One region of the Mesorhizobium sp. M7A.F.Ca.US.002.01.1.1 genome, then DNA from elsewhere that is predicted to be linked to it. Evidence: riboswitches for the same ligand, from Rfam matches in the RefSeq annotation. Region 1 holds a riboswitch; the other holds the start of a gene.
The links. A riboswitch is a leader RNA that binds a small molecule or an ion and turns the genes downstream of it on or off. The one in region 1 is predicted to bind thiamine pyrophosphate.
Positions count from the first base shown of each region.

Region 2: linked by a shared signal. The riboswitch ahead of thiB (thiamine ABC transporter substrate binding subunit) and the one ahead of thiC (phosphomethylpyrimidine synthase ThiC) in region 1 are both predicted to bind thiamine pyrophosphate.

Region 1 covers NZ_RZQE01000015.1:27,020-31,486, forward strand. Annotated here, with positions in the region: gene EN932_RS03770 (thiazole synthase) at 1-598, opposite strand, end outside; gene thiS (sulfur carrier protein ThiS) at 600-797, opposite strand; gene thiO (glycine oxidase ThiO) at 766-1,767, opposite strand; gene thiC (phosphomethylpyrimidine synthase ThiC) at 1,764-3,599, opposite strand; TPP riboswitch at 3,703-3,819, opposite strand; gene EN932_RS03795 (hypothetical protein) at 4,137-4,400, opposite strand.
Region 2 covers NZ_RZQE01000022.1:16,031-20,497, forward strand. Annotated here, with positions in the region: gene EN932_RS04800 (ABC-F family ATP-binding cassette domain-containing protein) at 1-874, opposite strand, end outside; gene EN932_RS04805 (thiamine diphosphokinase) at 876-1,535, opposite strand; TPP riboswitch at 1,623-1,737, shown strand; gene thiB (thiamine ABC transporter substrate binding subunit) at 1,781-2,779, shown strand; gene thiP (thiamine/thiamine pyrophosphate ABC transporter permease) at 2,788-4,413, shown strand; gene thiQ (thiamine ABC transporter ATP-binding protein) at 4,406-4,467, shown strand, end outside.

The DNA.
Region 1 (4,467 bases):
AGCCGAGTTCCATGACGGTGGCCGCGTGCGACGGCCGTCCGAGCCCCGCATCCACAATCAGCGGGACGCCAGGGAAATATCCGCGCATCGAGCGCAGCGCCGTCATGTTGACCGGTCCCAAGGCGGAACCGATCGGTGCGCACCACGGCATCAGGACCTTGCAGCCCGCTTCCAGCAGCCGCTCGGCGACAACGAGATCGTCGGTGGTATAGGGGAATACCGCAAAGCCGTCCTCGCACAGGATGCGGGCGGCTTCAACCAGACCGAACACATCCGGCTGTAGCGTGTCGTGATTGCCGATCACTTCGAGCTTGATCCAGTTGGTGCCGAAGACCTCGCGCGCCATTTTCGCGGTGGTGACGGCTTCCTTGACGGAGAGGCAGCCGGCGGTATTGGGCAGGGTTCTGGCGCCCAGCGAGCGGATCAACGACCAGAATTGTTCGCCGGCCCTACCGCCCGCCATCTCACGCCGCAACGAGACGGTCACCACCGACGTGCCCGATGCCTTGACTGCATCGGCAAGGATGGCCGGCGAAGGATACTGAGCCGTGCCGAGAAGCAGGCGCGACGAAAGCTCGGTTCCATAAAGCTCCAACATGCTAGCCGCCCTGCATGGGCGAGAGGATTTCGATCCGGTCGCCGTCGCTCAACTGGAACTCCGCGCGGTTGGCTTTGTGCACGAGGTCGCTGTTGACGGCGGTGGCGAGCCAATCGCCCTCATAGTCGAGCGCGGCAAGCAACTCGGCCAGCGTGGTGGCGGCAATCTCACGCGCCTCGCCGTTGACCATCAGTTTCATGAGCATGCTCCTTGGTTCTGTCTTGACTGAAAACCAGGTCGGCAGCCTGGCGCGCCATGGCGGGGGCGAGGAGAAAACCGTGACGATAAAGACCGTTGATCGCGATGATCTCACCGTCTGTTTCGACGCGTGGCAAATTGTCGGGAAATGCCGGACGGACACCCACACCGGTTTCAACGATCTCGGCCTCACCAAAGGCCGGATGGAGGGCATGGGCGGCGCCCAGCAGCTCCATCATGGAACGCGCCGTCACCGGTCCGGCGCTCTGGCTTTCAATCATCGTCGCTCCGATCATGAAACGGTGATCGGTGCGCGGCACGGCATAAAGCGGAAAGCGTGGATGAAGCAAACGGACCGGCCGCGACAGCGAGACATCAGGCGTGCGAAGGATCAGCATTTCGCCGCGAACACCGCGCAGCCTGTCATCGGCCGCTGCCATTCCCATGCAGTCTATCTGACGGGCGAATCCCGAAACAGGCCGGGCGTCGCAGCCGAAGTGGAATTTGACACCCATGGTCGCAAGCTTGTCATGAAGTGCCGCCATCGCCGGGCGTGGGTCGAGGTGAGCCTCGTCGGGGAAGAGCAATCCACGCCGGAAGCGGCCGGCGAGGTCGGGTTCCAGGAGCGCAATTTCGTTTTCATCGACGCGCCGATGCCCTGACGTGCGACTGGCGAACCGGTCAAGCTCACCGGCATCACGCGGCGCGGCCACGACCAATGTCCCGGCCCGTGTCACCTGACCCGACAGCACCGCATCCCACCAGTCGGCAGCATCGCGTCCGAGATCCAGCACCGGCTGCTCCGCGCTTTCGCGCTCGCACCATGGCGCCAGCATGCCGCCGGCGAACCACGACGCGTTGCCACCAAGGCCATGCCGCATCTCGGCGACGGTGACCGTCGCGCCGCGGGCGGCGAGTTCGAAAGCGACGGTGAGGCCGGCAACGCCGGCCCCTTTGACGAGCACCCTCATGATGGTTTGGGAGCCTCTGGCACGACCGGTACGCCAGTCTCGTCCGCCTGCATGTAGAGATCGCCGCCCTCCCGGTATTTTGCCGCCATTGCCGCCATGCCTTCCTTCTGGGCCTCGGCACGGATGTCGTGGGAAATGCGCATGGAGCAGAATTTCGGCCCGCACATCGAACAAAAATGTGCCAGCTTGTGCGCCTCCTTGGGCAAGGTCTGGTCGTGGAAGGACCGTGCGGTTTCGGGGTCGAGCGACAGGTTGAACTGGTCCTCCCAGCGGAACTCGAAGCGCGCGCGCGAAAGGGCATCATCCCTGGTTTTCGCTGCCGGATGGCCCTTCGCCAGATCGGCTGCATGGGCGGCTATCTTGTAGGTGATCACGCCAATCTTGACGTCGTTGCGGTCGGGAAGGCCGAGATGCTCTTTCGGCGTGACGTAGCAAAGCATTGCGGTGCCGAACCAGCCTATCATGGCGGCACCTATCCCTGAGGTGATGTGGTCATAGCCCGGCGCGATGTCGGTCGTCAGCGGCCCCAACGTGTAGAACGGCGCCTCACCGCACACTGCGAGCTGCTTGTCCATGTTCTGCTTGATCTTGTGCATGGGGACATGGCCCGGGCCTTCGATCATCACCTGGCAGTCCTTTGCCCAGGCAATCTTGGTGAGTTCTCCAAGTGTTTCCAGTTCGGCGAATTGCGCCGCGTCGTTCGCATCGGCGATTGAACCGGGACGAAGGCCGTCGCCGAGCGAGAAGGAGACGTCATAGGCTCTGGCGATGTCGCAGATCTCCTCGAAATGCTCGTAGAGGAAGCTCTCCCGGTGATGGTGCAGGCACCATTTGGCCATGATCGAGCCGCCGCGCGAGACGATGCCCGTGACCCGGTCGACGGTCAGCGGGATGTAGTGCAGCCGCACGCCGGCGTGGATGGTGAAATAGTCGACGCCTTGCTCGGCCTGCTCGATCAGCGTGTCGCGGTAGACCTCCCAGTTCAGATCCTCGGCGATGCCGTTGACCTTTTCCAGCGCCTGATAGAGCGGCACCGTACCGATCGGCACCGGCGCATTGCGCACGATCCAGTCGCGGATGTTGTGGATGTTGCGGCCGGTCGACAGGTCCATCACCGTGTCCGCGCCCCAGCGGATAGCCCAGACCATTTTTTCGACCTCTTCGGCCATCGACGATGTGACAGCCGAGTTACCGATGTTGGCGTTGATCTTGACCAGAAAATTGCGACCGATGATCATCGGCTCGCTCTCGGGATGATTGATGTTGGCGGGAATGATTGCGCGCCCGCGCGCCACCTCGTCGCGCACGAATTCGGGTGTGACGAAATCTGGGATCGCCGCGCCGAAGGCTTCGCCGTCGCGTTGCAGCTTGCCGCGCATCACCTCGCGGCCGAGATTCTCGCGGATGGCTACGAACTCCATTTCTGGCGTGATGATGCCGGCGCGCGCATAGGCAAGTTGGGTCACCGCCTTGCCCTGCTTGGCCTTGAGCGGCCGATTGCGTATCGGAAATTCCGGTGTCAGGCGCTCGCCGGTGGCGAATCCATTGTCTTCCGGCCGGACGTGGCGGCCGTCATAGGCTTCGACATCGCCACGCGCCGTGACCCATTCGTGGCGAAGCCGGGCAAGGCCTTTTTCGATGCTGGTTTCGACTGATGGATCGGTGTAGGGGCCGGACGGATCGTAGACGGTGACGGGCGGTTCGCCGGCCGTCGGATGGACGGAAATCTCGCGCATCGGCACCCTGATCTGCGGGTAGAGGACGCCGGGCTTGTGGATTTTCCGCGAGGCGGGCAGTGGTCCCGTCGATACGGCGGGGGTGAGGGCATTCATCGTGAGGCTCCTTTGCTCATGCATTGGAGACCCAGTTCTGTGCCGGAAGGATGAAAAGACGCTTCTGTAGACCTGCTGCAACAGGACCTCGGGCGTAAACTCCCGCAAAGCGCTTGCACCGTCCCTACGCCAGTATGAACTGGATCAGGTTCAACGGGTCACTGCGCCGCGAAAGCCAGCAGTATCTCAGCCCCTTGCCGGGACTCCCCTGGTGAATGCCTTAGGTTGAACGGGCTGACGCTATCTTGTCAAGCGCATTCGGGCGCCTTCGGCCGGTGGCGACGACCGGCGGCCAGCCGGGCGGAGAGCTCGCGCATGCATCGGGGACAAGTCACGCCCCGTAGACCGGGGCTGAATGGCCAAAGCCTCATTCGCTTCGTGAAGGATGGAGAAACTGTATTGGCCATGTGCGCGTATCGACCAAGTAGCTCAGGCGGTCACGGATGTGGTTATTCTGGTCGAAGGTGACGAACGGCCTTGGGGGTCACCTCCTTTAGGATTCAGAGGTTGGAAGACGGCTTCTCGCGATCACGGCCATCAGGAAATACCTGTCTTCGGCTCAACCTCGACATGGCGTCCGATCGACCGCAGATATACAGCTATCTCGTTCATGAGATGATCGCGTTCGCCGTAGATTTCAGCAATCCTACGCAGCTGTGGCTCGACGGCCCTCCGTTGCGCTGGCGTGAAATCAGCATCGCCAAAGACGTATCCCAAGTTGCCAATCGCGCAAATTTTGCAGCCGGCGTCCACAACTGCTTGTACGAATGCCGGAATGTCTTTTTCTTGCATGGTCTTCATGTCGAACCTCTCGTGAATGGCGTGCTTGCGCCCCAATCTGCCTTTTCAGCGTGTCCTCTGGGCGGCG
Region 2 (4,467 bases), on a different contig from region 1:
AGCTCTTTTCGATGTTTTTCGCCTCGATCACCAGCTTGCCGGACTCGGTGGCGTCGCTCGCCACCATGATCGCCGACCCTTCGGCCCCGCGATGACCGCGAAAACGCTGACGCATGGTCTGCAACTCGCCGAGCCGGCGCATGTTGCGCTTGCGCCGCGCCGTCACGCCGTAGCGCAGCCAATGCTCTTCGCGAACGATCTGGCGACCGAGCTTGTGCTGCTCGCGTTCTTCTTCCTCCAGAACCAGGTCGCGCCATTCCTCGAAATGGCCGAAGCCCTTGTCCAGCCTGCGGGTCTGGCCGCGATCGAGCCAGACCGTGGCGCGCGACACGCGTTCGAGGAAGCGGCGGTCGTGCGAGATGACGATCAGCGCCGAGGAGGTGCGGGCGAGTTCTTCTTCCAGCCATTCGATGACCGAGAGGTCGAGATGGTTGGTCGGCTCATCGAGCAGCAGGATATCGGGCTCCGGCGCCATGACGCGGGCAAGGGCGGCGCGCCTCGCCTCCCCGCCCGACAGGTCGTTCGGACGTTCCTCACCCGACAGGCCGAGATGCTCCATCAGATAGCTGGCGCGGTAGGGATCGTCGGCGGGGCCAAGCCCGGCCTCGACATAGGCGCGGACAGTGGCAAAACCTTCCATGTCGGGCATCTGCGGCAGATAGCGGACGGTCGCCGAAGGCTGGCGGAACACTTCGCCGTCCTGCGGCTCGATCAGGCCGGCGGCGATCTTCAGCAGGGTCGACTTGCCGGACCCGTTGCGGCCGACCAGCGCGATCTTGTCGCCGGCCGAAGCCGTCAAGGCGGCGCCATCGAGCAGCGGCGTGCCGCCGAAGGTCAGTTTTATCCCGTCGAGGTTGAGAAGGGGCGGGGCCATGTCAGCTTTCAGGTAAGGGATAGGGATGAGCGAGCAGCATCGCGCGGCCATGGCCGAGCGCGATTTCGAGGCGGCCCCCGGTCTTGTCGGACTTGACCTCGTTGGAAATGGTCAGCGACGAACCGAACGCCACCTTGACGTGAGCGAGCGGCCATTTGGCGCCGGTGACGGTCAGGCCGTCGAGCTCGGAAAAGCCGAGCACCGAAAACAGCGTGCCGTCGGCATAGTCGAAGCCGGCCGTTCCGCGCAGCAGGGGGATGCCTTCCTGAGCGCCGCTGGTCAAAAGCACGTCCGTTCCCGCCTCCGCCAGCCGCAGGGCGAGCGACAGATGCAGAAAAGCGTGGTCGGCGCGCTTGCCGCCAAAGGCGCCGGCCAGCACCAGGCGGGTCGCGCCGCGCTCCAGTGCCGCGGCGACGGCAAGTTCGCCATCGGTCTGGTCCTTTTCCGCCGGGAAGGTCCGACGCGGCACGGAAGCGAGATCGTCCGGCAGGTTGGCCGGCACCGAATCGAAATCACCCACCCACAGCTCCGGCACGAGACCCAGCAACCGCGCATGACCGATGCCGGCGTCGGCGGCGATGACGCGGGAGCCTTTGACCTGACGGTCGAGCCGTGGCGTACGGATGAGATCGCCGCCAAGCAGGATGGTGAATGTGCTCATATCGTGTGGCCCTTACCAGCCCGGCACGGGAAACGGAAGGCGGCAAACTCCCGCTTGCATGGCGGATCGGCCCGGCCTATGTGTCGAAACGCTCTAACGGGGTGCCGGACGCGATCTTCGCGGACCGGCTGAGAGGCAGTCTCGCCAACCCGCTGAACCTGATCCGGTTTGTACCGGCGGAGGGATTAGACGTTTCGGACAGTCCGACGCCTCAATTCCTTTCAATTCGAACGAAGGAGGCGCCGATGCGCACGCTTTTATATGCTCTTGTTTCAGCAACGGTCGTGGCCTTGTCCGGGCCCGCCTTGGCCAAGGACAAGCTCACCGTCTACACCTATGAGAGTTTCACCGCCGACTGGGGTCCGGGTCCCGTGGTGAAGAAGGAGTTCGAGGCCGAATGCGGCTGCGACGTCGACTTCGTCTCGGTCGCCGATGGCGTCGCGCTGCTCAACCGCGTCAGATTGGAAGGCACATCGACCAAGGCCGATATCGTGCTTGGCCTGGATACCAATCTCACCGCCGATGCCAAGGCGTCAGGCTTGTTCGCGCCGCATGGCGCGGTGACGGATGTCAGTGTGCCGGGCGGCTGGAGCGACGACACGTTTGTCCCCTTCGACTACGGCTATTTCGCTGTCGTCTACGACACGCAGAAGATGAAGACGCCGCCGAAGAGCCTGAAGGAGCTGATCGAAGGCAGTGCCAACGACAAGATCGTCATCCAGGACCCGCGCACCTCGACGCCAGGCCTCGGCCTGCTTCTTTGGGTCAAGTCGGTCTATGGCGACAAGGCACCCGAGGCCTGGGCCAAGCTCAAGGCCAAGGTGCTGACCGTGACGCCGGGCTGGAGCGAGGCCTATGGGCTGTTCACCAAGGGCGAGGCGCCGATGGTGCTGTCCTACACGACGTCGCCAGCCTACCACATGGTCGCCGAGAACACGGAGCGCTACCAAGCGGCCTCCTTCGAGGAGGGCGAGTATCTGCAGATCGAGGTGGCGGGTATCACCACGACAGGAGCCAAGAATCCGCTGGCGGCCAAGTTCATGGCCTTCATGACCGGGCCGAAATTCCAGGATGCCATCCCCGAGACCAACTGGATGTTCCCGGCAGGCAAGACCGACAAGCCGCTCAATCCGGCCTTCGACAAACTGGTCAAGCCGACGAAGACCTTGCTGTTCAGCCCGCAAGAGGTCGCCGCCAACCGCAAGGCCTGGGTCGATGAATGGCTGGCGGCGATGAGCAAATAGGCAGCGCGATGGCGCCGGCGCATTCCACGGATTCCCGCGTCAGTGCCGGCATTGTCGCGCTCGCTGCAATCGCGCTGCTGATCGGCGGCGCGTTTGCTGGCCTGCTTTTCGAGGGCGCCCATGATTTCTCGGGCGCCTGGGCAGCCTTCGATCCCTATCTGCTTCGCGTCATTCGCTTCACGCTCTGGCAAGCGGTCCTGTCGACGCTGCTTTCGGTCATCCCGGGGCTGTTTGTGGCGCGCGCTCTGTCGCGGCATCCACGTTTCTTCGGCCGCGCCTTCATCCTGCAGATCTTCGCCGTGCCATTGGCGCTGCCGGCCATCGTTGCAGCGCTCGGCATCCTGGCGCTTTATGGCCGTGCCGGCTATTTCGCCGGCGTGCTTGCCGTTATCGGCGGCGGAAGCTGGCCGGGCATCTATGGCCTGTCCGGCATTCTCGTCGCCCATGTCTTCTTCAACCTGCCGCTGGCGACGCGGCTGTTCCTCGAGGCGCTGCAGACCATACCGGCCGACCAATGGCGGCTGGCGAGCCAACTCGGCATGGCGGCGCGGCCGGCGTTCCGGCTGATCGAATGGCCAACGCTGCGCGCCGCACTGCCCGGCGTCGCCGGGCTTGTGTTCATGCTCTGCATCACATCCTTCACGATCGTGCTGACGCTCGGCGGCGGGCCGGCCGCGACGACGCTTGAGGTCGGCATCTACCAGGCGCTGCGCTTCGATTTCGATCCCACGCGGGCCGTTACACTGACGCTGCTGCAGATCGCCTTGACCTTTATCGTGGTGCTGGCACTGACGCGGCTAGGCGCCAATGTGGTCGGCGACACCAATTTGCCGGTCGCGCAACGCCGCCATCTTTCGGTCAATCGGAGCGAGACCTGGTTGAACGCGCTACTCATCGTCCTGGCGCTGCTGTTCGTCGTCGGGCCGATGGCGGCAACCGTGATGGCCGGATTGAGTGCCGATCTCGCCCGCTTGGCCGGCGAGGCCACTGTCCGGCAGGCAACGCTGACCAGCGCGGCGCTCGCCTTCCTGTCGGCGCTGCTTTCGGTGATGCTGTCGCTGGCGCTGACCATGGCGCGGCGGGCACTGGCGCTGAACAGCCGGACTGGCCGCAAGACACTGCTCGAACATGCCGCCGATACCGGCGCCGGCTTTGTCCTGGTCGTGCCGCCGATCGTCGTCGGCGCCGGCTGGTTCCTGTTGTTGCGCCTTGTCGGCGATGTCTTCGCCCTCGCCCCGGTCATGGTCGTCACCGTCAACGCGGTGATGGCGATGCCGTTTGCGCTCCGCGCCGTGCGTCCCGCCTATGATGCAGCGAGCGAGCGTCACGAACGGCTCTGTGCACAGCTCGGCATTGCGGGCTGGAACCGGCTGATGCTGGTCGACTGGCCGTCGCTGCGGCGACCGCTCGCCACGGCCTTCGCTTTCGCCATGGCGCTGTCGCTCGGCGATCTCGGTGTCATTGCCTTGTTCGGCAGTGATTCCGTGCAGACATTGCCCTACCTTCTTCTGGCTCGGATGGGCAGCTACCGCACCGAGGATGCCGCCGGCCTCGCACTGCTGCTCGGCCTCGTCTGTCTCGCGTTGATCGTGGCGGCGCACTGGCTGGGAAGGGAGGAGGTCCGTGATGCGTGAAAAGGCGGCCAACGGGCTCGCGAAGGGCGCGCCGGTGCGGCTGGACAAAGTGTC